3 regions of the Bacillus sp. 1A genome follow, and region 3 is predicted to be linked to each of the others. Evidence: riboswitches for the same ligand, from Rfam matches in the RefSeq annotation. Region 3 holds a riboswitch; each other region holds the start of a gene.
What was found. A riboswitch is a leader RNA that binds a small molecule or an ion and turns the genes downstream of it on or off. The one in region 3 is predicted to bind S-adenosylmethionine.

Region 1 (7,103 bases), 650 kb from region 3:
AGGTCCATTAATTAAAAAATATTCAGCACTACGTGTTACCGCATGGTCAGCATTAGTTGGCGCGATTCCGCTTTTATTGTTAAGTGGACCACATGTATTTATAATGCCATTTCACATTACACATGGAATGACACTATTCGCTTTACTATATTCCATTTTCTTTGTAACAGTATTTGGTTTAGTGATGTGGTATGTTGGTATTCAAAAAATTGGCGCATCACATACGATGGTATATATGTATATAACGCCACTTGTAGCTGTTTTATTTGCAGCTGTATGGGCAAATGAATATGTATCATTTCAACAAATAATCGGTGGAATTATTATTTTCTTCGGTCTATGGTTTGTGAAATCAGAGAAAGTAAACATTCATTCTACTGCGGGGGAACCTATATCAAAATAGGAAAACAGATCATCTATGATCTGCTTTCCTATTTTTTTATTTTTGGTAAGAAGACGAGAAATAAGATAGCAGTAATAAGTGGAATTAAGTTTAAAAATGGAATACGGAAGAGTGTGATAAGAATAATACCTGGAAGAAGAACACCGAGGACAGCGTAGAAAATACTATGATTTTTCGTGTACCAATACAATGAAAGTCCAATAAGTGCAGGGATAATGAGGTGAATGAGAGCCATTAAAAAATAAATCATTAGACGCCCCCTTTATTTGTGTACTTATTACATCATATCCGTATGTTCAGAAATTGATATCACTTTTTTCATAAATGGACGAAAAATGTTTGGAAAAACGTCACAAATTATGAGAATATGATGTTTGAAATCTTGTATAATATTATTTCCTGAAAACATTCAAACAACATGAACATACTGTTTATGTTGTTTTTAATTTGAGTGAAATGAATTTTAAGTAGTATGAACTCGAAAGAAATGAGTTATACAGCTTTTGTTGGATAGATAAAAATTACTGAAGAGGAGAACAGCATGATTAGTATGTCATTAAGATCATTTAAAATTCAATCGTATTATTTACTAGGTTTTCTTTTGCTAGGGTGGATGTTAACGCCGTTTTCAGCCCATTTTCTAGGTGCTGGAATTGGACTTATCGTAAGTATGTATTGTGTTTGGCTTTTAGGGAGACGAATTGAGAAGCTTGGAGATAGTATCGTAAAGAAAACGAAAGCACCGACGCTCGGTATGTTTAATCGTTTTGCAGCTGCCATTTTGGGTGCTGTTATTATGTACGAAATTGAGCACCACATGGTTATGTGGGCATTTGCAGTAGGGATTCTGGGTGGTTATTTCTTAATCGTTGTGAATTTAGGCTACTATAGTATGAAAGATGAGGAAGAATTAACAAAGAGCTAAAAAGATAAAAAGCCTCTTTTTAGATGGAATAGAGGGTCCGGCGAGGGGTAGTTACAATAGGAAGCATAAATTTGCATAAAATACAGGTTTCTGCTTCCTATAAGCTAACATGAAATCACGTATTAGTATGACTCTTATGTTTTTTAAAAAAGGTGGATATAATACAACAAATTATTCCGGTAATTAGAATAATATATTTTATCGTTTCACTTGTATGCTCAAATAAATTAACGTTAAGCATCACAAGTCCCCAAAACATTTGGATCGCTCCGTAACTGAATAAAATTTTTCCTGTACGAGAAAAATTTTTCATAGGCCTCATCCTTTCCTGAATATGTAAATTGTACCATGAAAAAATAATAATGAATGATTATAAAGTGAATTTTCTGTAATTTTACGAACTAAGTCACAGATGAAGAGAGAAGATATAGAAAGAAGCTTACGTTAAAAACGTAAGCTTCTTTTTTATGTAAGTGTGTATAAGCGTTAAGCCGCATTGGGTTTTGTCGGTGAGTACGCGAAACTTTACGGTTACACGACACTTATTCATATGAGTAAAAGGGTTATTCCAACAGAAAGTTTGTACTTAAGCGATTGGACCGCCTAAGTTAATAATATCTTCAGAAACGCTGTCGAACTTTTTGAAGTTCTCTTTGAATTTGCTTGCAAGCTCGATTGCTTTCGCATTGTAAGCAGCTTTATCAGCCCAAGTTTGTTCAGGCATTAATACTTCGTCAGGTACACCTGGTACGTGAAGTGGAACTTCAAGACCGAAGATGTCATGTTTAGCTGTTTCAGTTTTCGCAAGTTCACCGCTTAATGCTGCTTGAATCATTGCACGAGTGTAACCTAAGTTCATACGTTTACCAACGCCGTATTCGCCACCAGTCCAGCCAGTGTTTACTAAGAATACTTTCGCATCGTGTTTCTCGATTTTTTCACCAAGCATTTCAGCATAGCGAGATGCATCAAGTGGTAAGAATGGTGAACCGAAGCAAGTTGAGAATGTTGCTTGCGGAGATGTAACACCGCGCTCTGTTCCTGCTAGTTTACTAGTGTAACCACTTAAGAAATGATACATAGCTTGTTCTTTTGATAACTTACTGATTGGAGGCAATACGCCAGATGCATCAGCAGTTAAGAAAATGATTGTATTTGGGTGTCCAGCAACACTTGGCAGTACGATATTGTCGATCGCATGCATAGGGTATGCAGCACGAGTATTTTCTGTTAAAGTAGTATCGTTATAGTCTGCGATACGCGTTTGGTTATTAATGATAACGTTTTCTAAAACAGATCCAAATTTGATTGCATCGAAAATTTGTGGTTCTTTCTCGTGAGAAAGGTTTACACATTTTGCGTAGCAACCGCCTTCAATATTGAATACACCGTTATCAGACCAACCATGCTCATCATCACCGATTAATTTACGGTGTGGATCAGCAGATAATGTTGTTTTACCTGTTCCAGATAAACCGAAGAATAGTGCTACGTCGCCTTCTTCACCTACGTTTGCAGAGCAATGCATAGAAAGAATATCTTGTTCAGGTAGTAAGAAGTTCATAATAGAGAAGATTGATTTTTTCATTTCTCCAGCGTATTCTGTACCACCAATTAGTACGATACGTTTTTCGAATGAAACCATAATGAATGCTTCAGAGTTTGTACCGTCAACAGCTGGATCAGCTTTGAAATTCGGTGCAGAAACAATTGTGAACTCTGATTCATGAGTTGTTAATTCTTCTTCAGTTGGACGAATGAATAATTGATGTACAAATAAATTGTGCCATGCATATTCGTTAATAACTTGAATTGGTAGGCGGTAATTGCGGTCAGCACCTGCAAATCCATTGAAGACGAATAACTCTTCTTTTTCTTTTAAGTATTCTAAAACTTTAGTATATAATTTATTAAAATGTTCTTCAGAGATCGGCTGATTCACTGCTCCCCAAGCAATTTTGTCAGCAACCGATGCTTCTTTCACAATAAATTTATCTTTAGGAGAACGTCCTGTATATTTTCCTGTTGAAGCAGAAACGGCACCAGTAGAAGTTAATTTCCCTTCATTTCGCATTAATACTTTTTCCACTAATTGCGGAACACTTAGTTGAATCTGTGCATTGCTTCCGTTCAATAATTCGTGTAAACCAATTTGGACATTCACAGTACTCATATTTATATACCATCCTTTTCATTTAATGAAATATTTCTCGTAATCCCCAACAAGAGTATAACACAATTATATAAATAATGTATACTATTTATTTCTTTTTGTTTGTGTGAATGTATTATTTCCTTATTAATATTTCATTCCAGGCGTATTGAGAAAAACTTTCAGGAAAATGTGAATATTAATTGACAAATGAATATCATTTCTTTAGTATAGGTTGGGACGGATACTCTCTTATCCCGAGCTGGCGGAGGGACAGGCCCGATGAAGCCCAGCAACCTCATTTGTAGTGGTAAATACAGGTGAATAGGTGCTAAAACCTGTGCGAGGCTAACGGTCTCGAACGATAAGAGCAAAGGGCAAAAAGCAGTATGCAAGTAGCAAATTAAACCTTTCCTCTATGTAAAGTAGGAAAGGTTTTTCTGTATGCTTGTGTGGGAGAATAAATGTATGTCGCAGTTTGTGGCAAATTAAGGATGAGTTCCGTACAATATATACAATTACTGTAGGGAGGTTTACCACATGACAAAAAAACGTCATCTGTTCACATCTGAGTCTGTAACTGAAGGACATCCAGATAAAATTTGTGACCAAATTTCTGATTCAATTTTAGATGCGATCTTATCAAAGGACGCAAATGCACGTGTAGCTTGTGAAACAACTGTAACAACTGGTTTAGTATTGGTAGCGGGGGAAATTACGACTTCTACTTACGTAGATATTCCAAAAATCGTTCGTGAAACAATTCAAGGCATTGGTTACACACGCGCAAAATACGGATTCGATGCAGAAACTTGTGCAGTTTTAACATCTATCGATGAGCAATCTGCTGACATCGCTATGGGTGTTGACCAAGCGCTAGAAGCACGCGAAGGTCTAATGACTGACGCTGAGATTGAGGCAATTGGTGCGGGAGACCAAGGTTTAATGTTTGGCTTCGCATGTAATGAAACACAAGAATTAATGCCACTTCCAATCTCGCTTGCTCACAAATTAGCTCGCCGTTTAACTGAAGTACGTAAAGATGACACATTATCATACTTACGTCCGGATGGAAAAACGCAAGTTACAGTTGAGTATGATGAAAATGGTAAACCTGTACGTGTAGATACAATCGTAATTTCTACACAGCATCATCCAGATGTTACATGGGAAGAAATCGATCGCGATTTAAAAGAGCATGTAATTAAAGCTGTAGTTCCAGCAGAATTAATGGATGGAGAAACGAAATTCTTCATTAACCCAACTGGCCGCTTCGTAATTGGTGGACCACAAGGTGATGCTGGTTTAACAGGACGTAAAATCATCGTTGATACTTACGGTGGATACGCTCGCCACGGTGGCGGTGCATTCTCTGGTAAAGATGCAACGAAAGTTGACCGTTCTGCAGCATATGCAGCTCGTTATGTTGCGAAAAACATCGTAGCAGCTGGTCTTGCTGACAAAGCAGAAGTACAACTTGCATACGCAATTGGTGTAGCACAACCAGTATCAATTTCAGTTGATACATTCGGGACTGGTAAAGTATCTGAAGACGTACTAGTAGAACTAGTTCGTAACAACTTCGATCTTCGCCCAGCTGGTATTATTAAAATGCTAGACTTACGTCGCCCAATTTATAAACAAACAGCAGCTTACGGCCACTTCGGACGTACTGATGTAGACCTAACATGGGAACGTACAGACAAGGCTGCAGCTTTAAAAGAGCAAGCTGGTCTATAATATATGAAAAAAAGCTTTGCGCGGTGAGCGCAAAGCTTTTTTTATTTTGTTTTACTTCTAATTTGAATGCATGAGCTACAATACACTTCGCCGTCTAGCTCAATATACTTTTTCATATTAGTCATACCACTTGCTGGAAAGGGCATATGAATCCATGCTTTTTCATACGTTTGTATTTCCTTTTCACATGATTTACAAAGGATTGGTTTCTTCTGGAACATATGTAATCAACCTTTCATTTGACGTGCTTTACCCGCGCAAAAGGCACTGCTGAGTAAAAATAGTGTTGCGAATATAATACTTACTAATGTAGCGTATGGGATTGCGCTTTTTAAGGAAAAGCCGACAGTGATTGAAGCGACAAATAAGAGGATAAATGTTGTTGTTAATTTTTTATAAAGTTCCATAATATGTAGACCTCCTTATTTAGAGATAGAACGTTTAAAAATAAAATCTATTATATAGGCAAGTGTGAGAGGAATTAATGTGCTAGTCAAATAGTAACGAATACCACCATCAGGCAAAAGTACATGCAATTTTAAAAAGTTAATATCGAATTCGTAAGCGATACATTGAAAAAGGGATAATATAATTAGGAATGGTATAATGGGTACGGATCGTTTTATATTTTGAATCATGTAAAGCTCCTTTATATGGATAAATATACTTATATTGTATCATGTTGAATTCTTTGCTTCATACATAATTTTACAAGAAAATGAAAGGACAGATAAAAAATGAGCGTAACTGAACATAAAAAACAAGCGCCAAAAGAAGTGCGCTGCAAAATCGTGACGATTTCCGATACACGTACGGAAGAGACAGATAAGAGTGGACAACTATTACATGAATTGTTAAAAGAGGCAGGGCATACAGTGACCTCTTATGAAATTGTAAAAGACGATAAAGAAAGTATTCAGCAAGCAGTGTTAGCTGGTTATCATAGAGAAGATGTTGATGTTGTGTTAACAAATGGCGGAACTGGTATTACGAAGCGTGATGTGACGATTGAAGCAGTATCAGCGTTATTAGATAAAGAAATTGTCGGGTTTGGTGAGTTGTTCCGCATGATTAGTTATTTAGAAGATATCGGAAGCAGCGCAATGTTAAGTAGAGCGATCGGTGGTACAATTGGGCGCAAAGTTGTCTTTTCAATGCCAGGATCTAGTGGAGCAGTTCGCCTTGCGATGAATAAGCTAATTTTACCAGAATTAGGTCATATTACATTTGAGCTGCATCGCCAATGAGTAAATGGGCTGGAATTGTATTAGCGGGCGGTATGTCGAGTAGATTCGGTGAGCCGAAAGCGTTAGCGAGCTGGCAAGGGAGTACGTTTATTGAGCATATTTTGAAAGTGATGACAAGGAGGACGCTCCAAGAGGTTGTAGTCATTAGTCATTCTGATATAAAAGAGCGAGTAGAGCAACTCGTACAAGTTCCTGTTATAGAAGATATTCCGCACTATAAAGGAAACGGACCACTTGCTGGGATTGTAGCAGGAATGGAATATATAGAAGCAGATTGGTACGCTATTATGCCATGTGATGCGCCAAATGTTTCGTATGAATGGTTTACCATTTTATTAGAACAAACGAGTGATGAATATGATGCAGTCGTACCTATTATTAATGGAAGAAAACAACCATTACTTGCAGCATATCATAACCGTGTGAAAGAAAAGATTTATGCTTTGCTACAGGATGAAAAAAGAAGTATGGGCCAACTTTTATCACAATGTAATGTGAAATATGTTGCTGGAGAAGATGTACAAGCGAATGCGGATTGGTTTATGAATGTGAATACGAAAGAAGAATATGTGCAGGCTCAAAAAGACCTTTCAAATGAATGAAAGGTTTTTTTGATATACAGAAATTGGGGAACAA
Region 2 (7,103 bases), 410 kb from region 3:
GTTACTCCGCTAATTTCACTTGGATATTGCATTGCTAAGAATAGACCTGCTTGTGCGCGCTCGTCTACTTCCATTTCTAATACATCTTCACCGTCGATGATGATGCTACCTTCTGTTACTTCATACTTTGGGTGACCCATAATGGCAGAAGATAAAGTTGATTTACCTGTTCCGTTAGGTCCCATAATTGCGTGGATTTCTCCACCTTTTACTTCAAGGTTTACACCTTTTAAAATTTCTTTTCCATCAATTGATACATGTAAGTCTTTAACCGTTAATGTAGAACCAGCCATCTCAATACCTCCATTAATCCTATATATACATTTTAAAAATTACTAAAACGTTCATATTCTCATTTTATTCTCATTCTAATCTTATATCAAATAAAATGATATCGCAAACGATGAAAAAATGTAACAATTTTTTCACAAATGTATATAAGTATTTCCCTTGCATCCTTATATGATACACCTTTCTTCTTATTTATATAAAGAAAAAAGAACTGGGAAATTCCCAATCCTTTCCTTATATTTATTCACTTACTGGCAGTACAGCACCTTTATATTCTTTATTAATAAAGTCTTGAATTTCTTTTGAATGCAGTACTTCTACTAATTCTTTAATTTCTTTTTTCTTCTCGTCACCTTTGCGAACTGCAATAATATTTGCATAAGGAGAATCTGATCCTTCAATCGCAATTGCATCCTTTGTTGGATTTAATTTCGCGTCAATTGCGTAGTTTGAATTAATAAACATAGCATCGCCTTCATTATTTTCATACAACTTCGGTGACAATCCAGGCTCTACATCTGTTTTAAACTTTAAGTTTTTCGGATTTTCCACGACATCTTTTACTGTTGCTTTAACAACATCTACACCGTCTTTTAATTTAATAACGCCGCCTTTTTGTAACAATGCGAGCATACGGCCACGCTCCGCTACGTTATTACTCATAATAACTGTTCCGCCATCTGGCAATTCTTTTAAACTTTTATACTTCTTAGAATAAATGCCCATTGGCTCTAAATGGATTTTTCCTGCGTTTACAATTTTATATCCCTTTTCTTGAATTTCTTTATCTAAGTAAGGAATGTGTTGGAAATAGTTCGCATCAATTTCCTTATCTGCTAACGCTTTATTCGGCAGCACATAATCTTGGAATTTTTTAATTTCTAATTTAATACCCTTTTTCTCTAATATCGGCTGTGCTTTTTCTAAAATAACAGCGTGCGGCACGTTAGAAGCTCCCACAACAAGCTTATTCTCTTCTTTCCCTCCGCAAGCAGCTAATGTAAATACAGACAGCGCTGTAACAACTGACAATAGAATCTTTTTCATATGATGTCCCCTTCTCCCCTATAGTTATGTAGTTATAAAAAAGGCTGGCATACACCAGCTCTTTTCAGCAATTATTCTTTTACAGGAACAACCGCTCCTTTATATTCTTTATTAATAAAGTCTTCGATTTCTTTAGAATGCAATACTTCTACAAGCTCTTTAATCCCTTTTTTATCTTTATCACCTTTACGAACCACTAATACGTTTGCGTATGGAGAATCATCACCTTCAATTGCAATTGCATCTTTTTCTGGATTTAATTTCGCATCAATTGCATAGTTCGAGTTAATTAAAACAGCGTCGCCTTCTTTATTGTTATACACTTGTGGTAACAAACCAGGCTCGATATCCGTTTTGAACTTTAAGTTTTTCGGATTATCTACAATATCTTTTGGAGTTGCACTAACTGGATCTACTCCGTCTTTAATTTTTAAAATGCCTTCTTTTTGTAAAATTGCTAAACCACGTCCATGGTCAGTAACGGAATTACTCATAATAATTGTCGCCCCGTCTGGAAGTTCTTTTAAGCTCTTATATGTTTGAGAATATACACCAATTGGTTCCAAGTGAATTTTCCCTGCTATTTCAAAATCATATTTTTTATCTTTCATTTCTTTTTCTAAATACGGAATGTGCTGGAAGTAGTTTGCATCTAAATCCTTATCCGCTAACGATTTATTTGGTAACACGTAATCTTGGAACTTTTTCACTTCTAATTCAATTCCTTTTTTCTCAAGTAACGGTTTTGCCTTTTCTAAAATTTCAGCGTGCGGCACGTTAGAAGCCCCCACAACTAGTTTCTTTTCATCTTTATCTTTCCCGCCACAAGCAGCTAACCCAAAAATAGAAGTTGAAATAAGTGCTGTAAGTAATAATTTTTTCATTTGAAACATCCTCCTGTTTTTTTATTATCGTTTATCTATTCGAGTCGTTACACGATCACCAATCCACTGAATGAAAAATACCACTAGTAATACACAAATTGTCGCAACGATTGTTACATCGTTATTTCCTCGCTGGAATCCTTCTAAATAAGCAAGTGTTCCAAGGCCACCAGCACCAACAACCCCCGCCATTGCTGTATAGCCTACTAAAGCGATTGTTGTAACCGTAATACCAGATACTAATGCTGGTAACGATTCTGGAATTAATACTTTCAAAATAATAGTGCTTGTTTTTGCTCCCATCGCTTTTGAAGCTTCAATTACACCTTTATCAATTTCGCGAAGTGCAATTTCAACCATTCTCGCGTAAAACGGTGCCGCTCCAATAATTAAAGCTGGCAGTGCTGCACTCGCTCCAAGAATTGTTCCAAGCAGAATCTTTGTGAATGGGATTAATAAAATGATTAAAATGATGAATGGTATCGAGCGGAAAATGTTTACGAACGCTCCAATTGCCGTATTAACCGCTTTGTTTTCCCATAAATTATCTTTCGCTGTCATAAAGAGTAACAACCCTAAAATTAGTCCTAAAACAAATGTGGCCAGAGCTGCGATTGCCGTCATATATAACGTTTCACCAGTTGCCTCTAACATTTGATTCCAATCAACATTTGTGATCAACTTATCCATGTGCAATCACCTCCAGCTCTACTTGATCTTGATGTATTCCCTCTATTGCTTGCTGAATCGCTGTTTCCTCACCATTTAAATGAACAACTAAACTACCGTAAGAGCCGTTATTTGTTTGGGCGATGTTTCCTTGCAAAATGCTAACTTCTATATCACTGCGTTGCATTAATCTTTGAAGTACTGGTCTTTCTACAGCTTCACCGATAAACTGCAAACGAACTACTTTACCATCTGGATACTTTTCAATTAAACTTTCAATCGTTTCATTTGTATCTTCAGAATCCGTTAACTGCTGTACAAATCGCTTTGTAATGTCTTTCTGCGGATTGCGGAATACATCAAGTACTGGACCCGTTTCTACAATCTTCCCTTTCTCCATTACCGCCACTCGATTACAAATCTTTCGAATCACGTGCATCTCGTGTGTAATGAGTACAATTGTTAAACCGAGACGCTTATTAATATCTAATAATAAATCTAAAATTTGATCTGTCGTTTCTGGATCAAGAGCTGATGTCGCTTCATCACATAAAAGCACTTGTGGATTGTTAGCTAATGCTCTTGCAATACCCACGCGTTGCTTTTGTCCTCCGCTCAGCTGAGATGGATACGCGTCTCCTCTTCCTTCTAATCCAACAAGATAAATTAACTCATCCACTCGTTTTCTTCTCTTCGCCTTATCAACACCTGCAATTTCAAGTGGGAACTCGATATTTTCGCGTACAGTTCGTGACCAAAGTAAGTTGAAGTGCTGAAAAATCATTCCGATTTCTTGCCTTGCCTTACGAAGTTCACTCCCTGTAATTGCTGAAATCACACGATTTGCAATTGTAATTTGGCCAGAAGTTGGTTTTTCCAACTGATTGAATAATCTGATTAAAGAACTTTTCCCAGCGCCACTATATCCGATCACACCAAATATTTCACCTTTGTCTATTTTTAAATTGGCATTATCTACAGCAGTGACATCACCGCTTTTTGCTTTATATATTTTCTTTACATTTTCTAACAAGATCATGATGTTCACCCCTTTTTGTTTTGATCGACTCCGCAATTTTTTATTTTTGATGCGCGTAGTCCACCGTTATCATTACTTTTATTATTTGAATGTCCTCCACATTCAAACAACAAAAAAACCTTTCCGCTTTAGAGAAGCAGAAAGGTTTATATGCGTATATAACAACATTATCCCTCTCTCTCATCTCTCAAAGCATTTGCTTTGCAGGAATTGGCACCATTTCAACATAAGTTGACGGTTGCCGGGCTTCACAGGGCACAGTCCCTCCACCTCTCTTGATAAGAGAAATCAGATTACATTTTCGTCTGATTTGTAATTTATGAAATTGTCTATATTTTATGAATTGAATTGTATCAATATCCACACATCATGTCAACAGAAATTTTCTTAAAAAATGAAACTTCAGAATTTTAAGCGCCTACTGACATTGGTTTACATATATGAAACATCGATTCAACTAATAGCATCGTTCGATACGTTCCCGAATATTGTACACGTCCATCGTTCATTAACATTTGCAATCGTACATTGCCGTTCACCAATTGTTTTACATCTTCCTCATCTGCACAAACGATTTGCTCCGTTCCTCTTTCCTCATGTAGCAGCTCTATATAATCTCTTGAAATTTGTAACGAACAACTTTCATCTCCAAAGCGGAAATTAACAGTTTTTTCTCCTTGTCTTAAAAGCGGCTCTAAATGATATTGACCATTAGCGTAATTTACAAATGATTGCAGCAAAGAATATAATTTCACCCTAAATCACATCCTTCATATCACTTTCTATTACACATACCATTCCCTCTCACTAAAGAACAATCCTGTTACTTTCGCTCGACAAATACTGTAACCACCCTGCATCTCGACATATTTCCCGAGAAATATGTCGAGGCGGCAAAAACTTTGCCGCCTACTTTAATTCCGTATATAAATATTCAACCGAATGAAATGCATATATCTTCTTCATGAGTGTCCCATTTTCAAAAACAAGTAAACACGGTACACTTTCGATTCCATACTCTTTCGCTAAATGCGGAGCATAATTTAAATCTAACATTCCAATTTTCAAGTCTTCAATTGTCATCTCAACAACTGTTAACATCTTTTTTGCTAATTGGCATGTTCCACACATTGGAGTATATACATATAACACTGTTTTTTCTTCGTTCTCTATTAGGGCTGTAGCTTCGGCTCCTGTCCAATCAATCACTTCTATCATTCCTTACCGTAAATATTCTGTATAAACGTCAATGTCAGCTCCCCATAATACATTTGCTAAGTGTGAAGATGGCGCAGTTGCCACTTCTCGGTACGAGCGATCAATATAAATATGCTCTGCTTGCGGAAATTCTTTTCGAAATTGCTTCCTTAACTTTTCTCCAGCATCATCAGCATCCACTAGTACATACACTTCCTTATCAAAAAACTGATCAATGAGCTCATCCATTTTCGATAAACCAATTGTACCATTTGTACAAACAATTTCCACCGGTTCACGAATAATAGATTCAATCTTTCTTCTATCTGATTTACCTTCTACAATAATGACTTTTTCTACATAAATCATATGTCATCACCCGATCACCATATACTATACAACCTTTAACTTAGTATATAGTATATTCGTTATTTTCATGTTGTTTCCTGTTTATTTTTGCAAAAGAAAAGCAGAAGCGGCTTGCTCAGAACAAGAGGGCATTGGAACTCCTGAACTAGAGGCGCTTTTTGCCTCAAGTTCAGGAGTGAAATGACCGACTGTTCTAGCCGCTGGAGCTGGTCAATAAAAACTTAAACGAAAGTTTTTTCAAAAACGTTCTCCTACACGATAATTAGTATATGATTCTACGTTCATTATTTTACACAAAATAAAAAAGGACAGCACAAAGGCTGTCCTTCAGTCGACTATAATTAGTCTTGGTTTGTCATTTCTGCATATTTTTCTGCAGTTAATAACTTCTCAACTTGGCTTGCATCAGAAAGTTCAACTTTAACCATCCATGCACCCTCGTATGGAGATTCGTTAACAAGTTCTGGTTGGTCACTTAATTCTTCGTTTACTGCTACAACTTTACCGCTTACAGGTGCGTATAACTCAGAAACTGTTTTAACAGATTCTACGCTTCCGAATGGCTCGTCAGCTTCGATTGTTGCACCTACTTCAGGAAGTTCAACGAATACGATATCGCCTAGCTCACCTTGTGCAAAGTGAGTAATACCGATAACAACTTCATTACCTTCAGTTTTTACCCATTCGTGTTCTTCAGAGTAACGTAAATTATTTGGAATGCTCATGACTGTACCTCCAGTGAATGTATTAATTATGTAAAAATACCTTATTGGTACTTTTTCCACACACTTTCAAACTGCTCTTCGTTAAAACCAAGTGTTACATTCGTTCCATTTGTTACGATTGGACGTTTAATCAACATGCCATCAGATGCTAAAAGTTCGTACATTTCGTCTTCGCTTGCATCCTTTAACTTATCTTTCAGACCAAGTTCGCGGTAACGCATTCCACTTGTATTAAAGAATTTTTTTAATGGTAATTCACTTTTTTCATGTAAATTACGTAAATCTTCTTTTGATGGTGGATTTTCAACAATATGAATCATCTCATATGCTACATTGTTTGCCTCAAACCATTTCTTTGCTTTTTGACATGTGCCACACTTTGGATATGAATAAAATGTTACTGTCATAAATTCACCTACTTTTTTACTAACCTTTACCTTTATCATATAGAAAACGTTTTATTATTTCAAACGATTATTCGCTAAACTTTTACTTATTTCGTGATAAATTTTAATAATCCTGCGAATTTTCCTTATTTTCCCGCCATTTGTTAAGAAAAAATAAATATATATTTTTTTAGATTCTTCTCTCATCCCTCGCCGAACATATATTTTAAACAAACGTTTGATTAACTCCCTATTTTTCTTTGTTAGCTCTTGAGCTGCAGCGATTTCTTCCTACCGAACATACATCTTAAACAAACGTTTGATTAATTCCACATTTTTCTTTGTTAACCCTTGAACTACATCGGTTTCTTCCTACCGAACATACATCTTAAACAAACGTTTGATTAGCTCCCTATTTTTCTTTTCTAACCCTTGAATTGCATCGATTTCTTCCTACCGAACATACATCTTAAATAAACGTTTATTTAAAAAAATA
Region 3 (7,103 bases):
TCACCTCATGTTTAGTATGAGATATCTCCTATTATTTTTACAAGAAGGAATGATACGATTTACGTAAATTTATTTTTGTAGAAAAGAGTGTGTGAAGGGCTTATGAAAAAATATAAAACATTGCTATTTGATGTAGATGATACATTGTTAGATTTTCAGAAGGCGGAGAAAATGGCGTTACGTATGCTTTTTGAAGAGAAAGGGATCCATCTAACTAGCGAGGTTGAAAGGCGGTATAAAAAAATTAATAAAAGCCTTTGGGATGCTTTTGAAGAAGGTGAAATAAACCGTGATGAAGTCGTAAGTACACGGTTTTCGATTTTGTTTAAAGAATACGGGGAAGAAGTAGACGGGATATTATTCGAAAATAATTATCGTAGCTACTTAGAAGAAGGAGACCAACTTATGCAAGGTGCGTTTGAATTTATAAATCAAATTCAAAGTGAGTACGATTTATATATAGTGACAAACGGTATTTCTAAGACGCAAGATAAACGTTTACGTAATGCAGGATTACATGCCTTGTTTAAAGATATTTTCGTTTCTGAAGATACGGGATTCCAAAAGCCGATGAAAGAATATTTTGATTATGTTTTTGAACGAATTCCTAATTTTTCCTTTGAAGAAGGACTCATTATTGGGGATTCGTTAAGTGCTGATATTAAAGGTGGATATGTAGCGGGAATTGATACTTGTTGGTTTAATCCAGAAAAGAAATCAAATAATAGCGAGATTGTGCCAACATATGAAGTGCAAAATTTTGAAGAGTTATATGCGTTATTGAAGCAACGTGTGTAATAAAAATAGGCAGTGGAACTTTTGTCCCTACTGCCTATTTTTATTCGTTTGTAGCTTCGTTGTTTTTAGGAAGTGGAAATGCATTACCAATCGCTGCCGCTCCAAGCATCGGTAATAGTAAATTGAGCGGGAAAAACATGAGTAATAGTAATGTTATAGCAATTGGTTTTCTTAATGCATAGCTTGAAATTGCTGTCGTGACGATGGCTACCGAAGCGATTGGATCTATCGGGATAATGGAAGCTATAGCATATCCGATACTAGATCCAGCAAATATAATTGGGAAAATATGTCCACCGCGCCAACCTGTATTTAAACAAACGGCAGTAATACATAATTTTAAAACACCTGAAAGAAGTAATACCCAGAAGGATAAATGACTCCATTCAACGACTAAATCTTTTAATTGGTGTTCTCCTGAGAATAATGTGTACGGGAGAACAGTTCCTGTAATTCCTAATAAAATACCACCGATAATACTAAGTGATAGTTTGTATTCCCTGAAGGGATGGATTAATTTCTCTAATGTGAATTCAAATTTGAAATAAAAGAAACCAACTATAGCACCAATACTAGCAAGTGGTAGAAAGGCGATCCATTCATTAAGAGAAAGGGAACCTTCCCCAAAATCAACGATAAAGGATCCGCGATTATCGAATTTACTAAGTAATAAATAAACAGAAAAGCCAGCGAAAGTGGTAGCTAAATATACAATTGCTTTTTTTCCTTTAGAAAATTCGTTAATTTGCTCACCCTCATTTTCATTTGGCGCTAAATAACCGAATAATGGCGCGTTAAAAATTACACTTAAAGTAGCACCAATTCCAACCTCTGTTAGTTCATTCATTCCTTTTAAGGCGAATGTAAAGCGATCCCCTACCCATGTACAAAGTCCACCGATAATTCCAACAAGTGCTGCTTCGGGACCTAAGCTAGCTCCAAATATTAAAACGATAATCGCAGTTAAAGTAGCTTTATGTACAAAAAGGTATTCAATTCTACCTGTTTTTTTATATTCACTCATCACTTCCGGCATAAGACGTGGATATGTGCCGAAGTATTTTTGGGTTAAACCAACGAGAATACCACCGATAGTTGTTACACAAATAGTGTAATACGGGGGAGAAGAGAAAATAGTAGGTAAGTATCCCCAAATAAAGTGAATGCCGATATTTATTGTAACTAAAAATAGCCAGACTGTAGCTCCTACTATAGAGCCTAAAAGAATGCCGTATAGGATGAGTATATAGTGCATGTCCTTTGTGTTTGTCATGTTATACCTCCGTTATGTAAGTTTTAATGTCAAAAGGATTAAATATGCTACTGTGAAATGAAATGAATATGTATAGTATCTTTTTGAGAGGTTGGCTTATTCAATATATTGAGGTCTCGTGAGAGTTTGAAATGTATACAGTTAAACTACTTACTTAATTTTATATAGTAATCGTGGGTTTTAAAAGGTCTTTTTTAAATGAATATGGAATATATTTCTTTTGTTATGCATGTCAAATTCTTTACGTTTAATTTAGAACATTCAGAAAAACTGATTGACATTAGGAAATTATTGCTATAAAATCAACGGTAATTGCATAGTCTTATCAAGAAAAGGTGGAGGGACAGGCCCGATGAAACCTTGGCAACAGCCGTATAACGGAATTGTGCCAAATCCTGCAGGTAATAATCCTGAAAGATAAGAAAGAGCCTTTAGAGCGTGTTTTCAAACTGCTCCTTTCTTGTTTTCAGGAAAGGAGCAGTTTTTTTATTTTGTATAAAAGAAAGGAGAATGAGAGATGGGAGAATCATGGGGAAAAGGAACAATTTGTGTGCAAGGTGGCTATACACCAAAGAATGGTGAACCGCGTGTTTTACCACTTTATCAAAGTACAACGTATAAATACGATACTTCAGATGATTTAGCAGCGCTATTTAATTTAGAGGCAGAAGGATATATATATACGCGTATTGGAAACCCTACTTTAGCTGCATTTGAGCAAAAGTTAGCGGATTTAGAGGGTGGTGTAGGAGCTGTTGCAACGGCTTCTGGGCAGGCTGCCATTATGCTTGCTGTTTTAAATATTTGTAGTAGCGGAGACCACTTGCTTTGTTCTTCCACAGTTTATGGCGGAACGTTTAATTTATTTGGAGTGAGTTTGCGTAAGCTTGGTATTGACGTTACGTTCTTTAATCCGAATTTAAGTGCTGATGAAATTGTGGCCCTTGCTAATGATAAGACGAAACTTGTTTATGCAGAGTCGTTAGGAAATCCAGCGATGAACGTTTTAAATTTCAAAGAATTTTCAGATGCAGCGAAAGAGTTAGAAGTACCTTTTATCGTGGATAATACATTAGCAACTCCTTATTTATGCCAAGCATTTGAGCACGGAGCAAATATTATCGTTCATTCTACGACGAAATATATTGATGGTCATGCAAGCTCTTTAGGCGGTATTGTCATTGACGGAGGGAACTTCGATTGGACAAATGGGAAATATCCTGAACTTGTTGAACCGGATCCAAGTTATCACGGCGTAAGTTACGTTCAAAATTTTGGTGCAGCAGCTTATATTGTGAAGGCGCGTGTTCAATTATTAAGAGACTACGGAAACTGTATGAGCCCATTCAATGCGTATATTAGCAATATCGGCTTAGAAACGCTGCATTTAAGAATGGAGCGTCATAGTGAAAATGCTCTCGCAGTTGCTAAGTGGCTTGCTAACCATGAACGTATTGAATGGGTGAATTATCCGGGATTAGATAGTAATGAAAATTACTCGTTAGCACAAACGTATTTGAAAAAAGGTGCTAGTGGTGTTTTAACATTCGGCATTAAGGGCGGATTAGAAGCAGCGAAAGAATTTATCGCAAATGTAAAACTAGCAACTCTCGTAACGCATGTAGCGGATGCACGAACTTGTGTTATACATCCTGCTAGCACAACGCATAGACAATTAAGTGCTGAAGATCAGCGTCTAGCTGGCGTTACATCAGATTTAATTCGTTTATCGGTTGGTATAGAAGATGTTTCTGATATTATTGCAGATTTAGAAGCAGCGCTAGTCGGAGGCAAAGAACATGCCGATCATAATTGATAGAGATTTACCAGCTCGCAAAGTGTTGCAGAAGGAAAATATTTTTGTAATGACGAAGGAGCGAGCAGAAACACAAGATATCCGGGCATTGAAAATTGCTATCTTAAATTTAATGCCTACAAAGCAAGAAACAGAGGCGCAATTACTTCGTTTAATTGGCAACACACCGTTGCAATTAGATGTTCACTTACTTCATATGGAATCACATTTGTCTCGCAATGTAGCGCAGGACCATTTAACGAGTTTCTATAAAACATTTCGTGATATTGAGAATGAGAAATTTGATGGACTTATTATTACAGGAGCACCAGTTGAAACTCTTTCTTTTGAAGAGGTAGATTATTGGGAAGAGCTTAAACGTATTATGGAGTATTCAAAAAAGAATGTAACATCTACGCTTCATATTTGCTGGGGGGCACAAGCTGGCTTGTATCATCATTATGGTGTTCCAAAGTATCCTCTTAAGGAAAAAATGTTCGGTGTATTTGAACATGAAGTTCGTGAGCAACATGTGAAATTGTTACAAGGGTTTGATGAATTGTTTTTTGCCCCGCATTCTCGTCATACAGAAGTACGAGAGAGTGATATTAGAGAGGTGACAGACTTAACATTATTAGCAAATTCTGAGGAAGCGGGTGTTCACCTTGTCATTGGGCAAGAAGGAAGGCAAGTGTTTGCGCTCGGGCATAGTGAATATAGTTGTGATACGTTAAAGCAAGAATACGAACGGGACCGCCAAAAAGGGTTAAATATTGATGTGCCGAAAAATTATTTTAAGCATAATAATCCAGATGAGAAACCACTTGTAAGGTGGAGAAGCCATGGGAATCTATTATTCTCTAATTGGCTGAATTATTACGTGTATCAAGAAACCCCTTATGTATTATAAAAAAAAGATTGTGTAACACGTGGCAACGTTTTCTTTGTAAAGATTAACTTATATTTTTCCGAATGTTCAAAAAACATTGTTTTTCAGATTTTTTACTCATATAATTTCATCTAAACACAATTTTTGAGGGGTGGACAGTATTATGAAAGAAATTCAAGTTGGTTTATTAGGTCTTGGGACAGTTGGGAGTGGTGTAGTTCGTATCATTACAGATCATCAAGAGCGACTTATCCACCAAGTAGGTTGTCCTGTAAAAGTAACGAAAGTACTAGTACAAAATATTGAAAAAGAGAGAGAGGTAGAGGTACCTTCTACTCTATTAACACAAGATGTAAATGAAATTTTAGATAATCCAAATATTGACGTTGTCATCGAAGTGATGGGTGGCATTGATGATGCAAAAGCATATATTTTGCAAGCTTTACAAAGTGGAAAGCATGTTGTAACTGCCAATAAAGATTTAATGGCGTTACATGGGGCGGAACTCTTAGCGGTAGCAAAAGATAATAAAGCAGATTTGTTTTATGAAGCAAGTGTAGCCGGAGGGATTCCGATTTTACGAAGTATCGTAGAAGGACTTTCTTCAGATCTTATTACGAAAGTAATGGGAATTGTAAATGGAACGACAAATTTTATTTTGACGAAAATGTCAGATGAAGGGAGAGCATATAACGACGTGTTAAAAGAAGCCCAACAACTTGGATTTGCAGAAGCAGATCCAACATCAGATGTGGAAGGTTTAGATGCAGCGAGAAAAATGACGATTTTGGCTACCCTTGGTTTTTCTACAAATGTAGAGCTTGGAGATGTGAAGGTAAAAGGGATTACTTCTATTACAGAAGAAGATATTGAATACAGTAAGAGTTTAGGATACACGATTAAATTAATCGGTCTTGCGAAGCGAGATGGTGAAAAATTAGAGGTGACAGTTGAACCGACACTACTTCCAAATACACATCCTCTTGCGGCCGTGCAAAACGAATATAACGCTGTATATGTGTATGGTGAAGCGGTCGGAGAAACGATGTTTTATGGGCCAGGTGCAGGAAGTTTACCGACAGCAACAGCTGTTGTTTCAGATTTAGTAGCTGTAATGCAAAATATTCGATTAGGTGTAAACGGAAATAGTGCGGTATCCCCGCAGTATAAAAAAGTATTAAAAGAACCAGACGAAATTGTTGTGAAGAAATTTTTAAGACTTCATGTAAAAGATGAAATTGGTGTATTTGCAAAAATTACTTCATTATTCTCTGAGCGTGGCGTTAGCTTTGAAAAGATTATTCAAATGCCGCTTGAAGAGAAAGGGAAGGCTGAAATTGTAATTGTGACGCATCGTGCGTCTCTCGCTGATTATGATTATATTCTACATACGTTGCAAGGGTATGAAGAAATAGATTGTTTGAAAGCAAACTATCGAATTGAAGGAGATGCTAAGTAGTATCTCTTCTCATAAAACAGAAAGAGCCTGTTAAGCATGAACAGCCCCCCGTCAAGTAGACAGTGAAAATAATAAAAACACCCTAAGCGGCTTCAGCCCTATATTCCATGGGGCTGAGGCCGTTTAGTCGTTTTTGGAATCGGTCATAATTATAAAATTGAATGTACTCGTCTACCGCTTGATTTAGTTCCTCAAACGTATCGTATTTGTGTAAGTAATATTTCTCGCACTTAATCGTTCCCCAAAAAGACTCCATTGGCCCATTATCAATGCATCTACCAACACGTGACATACTATGGACTATGCCTGTTTTATCTACACGGCGCTTGAATCCATGGGAAGTATATTGAAAACCACGATCGCTATGTAGAAGAAGTTCATCTTTAGATGAACGAATTGGCGCTTGATCAAAGGTTTTAAATACAAGTTGATTATTGTTAGAATGTCCTAGAACGTAGCTGACAATGGAACCGTCATACAAATCAAGAATCGCACTTAAATAAGCCTTCTTAGATGAGCCATACTTGAATTCTGTCACGTCCGTTACCCATTTTTCATTCGGTCTATTTGCTGTAAATTCACGATTTAATACGTTTTGTGTGACATGTTGTGGTGTGACATTTTTATAACGCTTTCTTTTTCTACGAATGACAGATTGTAATCCAGCTATCTTCATCAAACGATAAATACGTTTGTGATTGAAGGTTTCACCGAATAGGCGATTCATATTTAACACCATTCGACGATAGCCATAGATACCTTTTAATTTCTCGTGAAGGATTTGTATTTCTTCTATGATTTTTTTATTTTGTGTTTCTCTAACTGAAGGTGTACGGTTTACCCATTTATAATATGCTGCACGTGTAATGCCAGCGATTTTACAGAGTAG

Region 1: another riboswitch for S-adenosylmethionine. It lies ahead of metK (methionine adenosyltransferase); the one in region 3 lies ahead of ACUN0F_RS05895 (bifunctional O-acetylhomoserine aminocarboxypropyltransferase/cysteine synthase).
Region 2: another riboswitch for S-adenosylmethionine. It lies ahead of ACUN0F_RS07910 (methionine ABC transporter ATP-binding protein); the one in region 3 lies ahead of ACUN0F_RS05895 (bifunctional O-acetylhomoserine aminocarboxypropyltransferase/cysteine synthase).

The regions. Positions count from the first base shown of each region.
Region 1 is NZ_JBQYLZ010000001.1:1,820,628-1,827,730, forward strand. Features, by position in the region: gene ACUN0F_RS09090 (DMT family transporter) at 1-403, shown strand, start outside; gene ACUN0F_RS09095 (hypothetical protein) at 432-653, opposite strand; gene ACUN0F_RS09100 (ATP synthase subunit I) at 945-1,328, shown strand; gene ACUN0F_RS09105 (hypothetical protein) at 1,444-1,641, opposite strand; gene pckA (phosphoenolpyruvate carboxykinase (ATP)) at 1,915-3,501, opposite strand; SAM riboswitch class I at 3,730-3,851, shown strand; gene metK (methionine adenosyltransferase) at 4,021-5,220, shown strand; gene ACUN0F_RS09120 (hypothetical protein) at 5,262-5,441, opposite strand; gene ACUN0F_RS09125 (hypothetical protein) at 5,448-5,627, opposite strand; gene ACUN0F_RS09130 (MogA/MoaB family molybdenum cofactor biosynthesis protein) at 5,958-6,467, shown strand; gene ACUN0F_RS09135 (molybdenum cofactor guanylyltransferase) at 6,464-7,069, shown strand.
Region 2 is NZ_JBQYLZ010000001.1:1,584,488-1,591,590, reverse strand. Features, by position in the region: gene sufC (Fe-S cluster assembly ATPase SufC) at 1-293, opposite strand, end outside; gene metQ (methionine ABC transporter substrate-binding lipoprotein MetQ) at 532-1,338, opposite strand; gene metQ (methionine ABC transporter substrate-binding lipoprotein MetQ) at 1,410-2,222, opposite strand; gene ACUN0F_RS07915 (methionine ABC transporter permease) at 2,247-2,912, opposite strand; gene ACUN0F_RS07910 (methionine ABC transporter ATP-binding protein) at 2,905-3,930, opposite strand; SAM riboswitch class I at 4,108-4,215, opposite strand; gene ACUN0F_RS07905 (hypothetical protein) at 4,341-4,685, opposite strand; gene ACUN0F_RS07900 (thioredoxin family protein) at 4,840-5,148, opposite strand; gene ACUN0F_RS07895 (toprim domain-containing protein) at 5,152-5,496, opposite strand; gene gcvH (glycine cleavage system protein GcvH) at 5,838-6,221, opposite strand; gene ACUN0F_RS07885 (arsenate reductase family protein) at 6,263-6,628, opposite strand.
Region 3 is NZ_JBQYLZ010000001.1:1,170,510-1,177,612, forward strand. Features, by position in the region: gene ACUN0F_RS05885 (YjjG family noncanonical pyrimidine nucleotidase) at 103-798, shown strand; gene ACUN0F_RS05890 (chloride channel protein) at 839-2,071, opposite strand; SAM riboswitch class I at 2,391-2,495, shown strand; gene ACUN0F_RS05895 (bifunctional O-acetylhomoserine aminocarboxypropyltransferase/cysteine synthase) at 2,589-3,887, shown strand; gene metA (homoserine O-acetyltransferase MetA) at 3,871-4,776, shown strand; gene ACUN0F_RS05905 (homoserine dehydrogenase) at 4,919-6,214, shown strand; one part of gene ACUN0F_RS05910 (IS3 family transposase) at 6,297-7,103, opposite strand, start outside.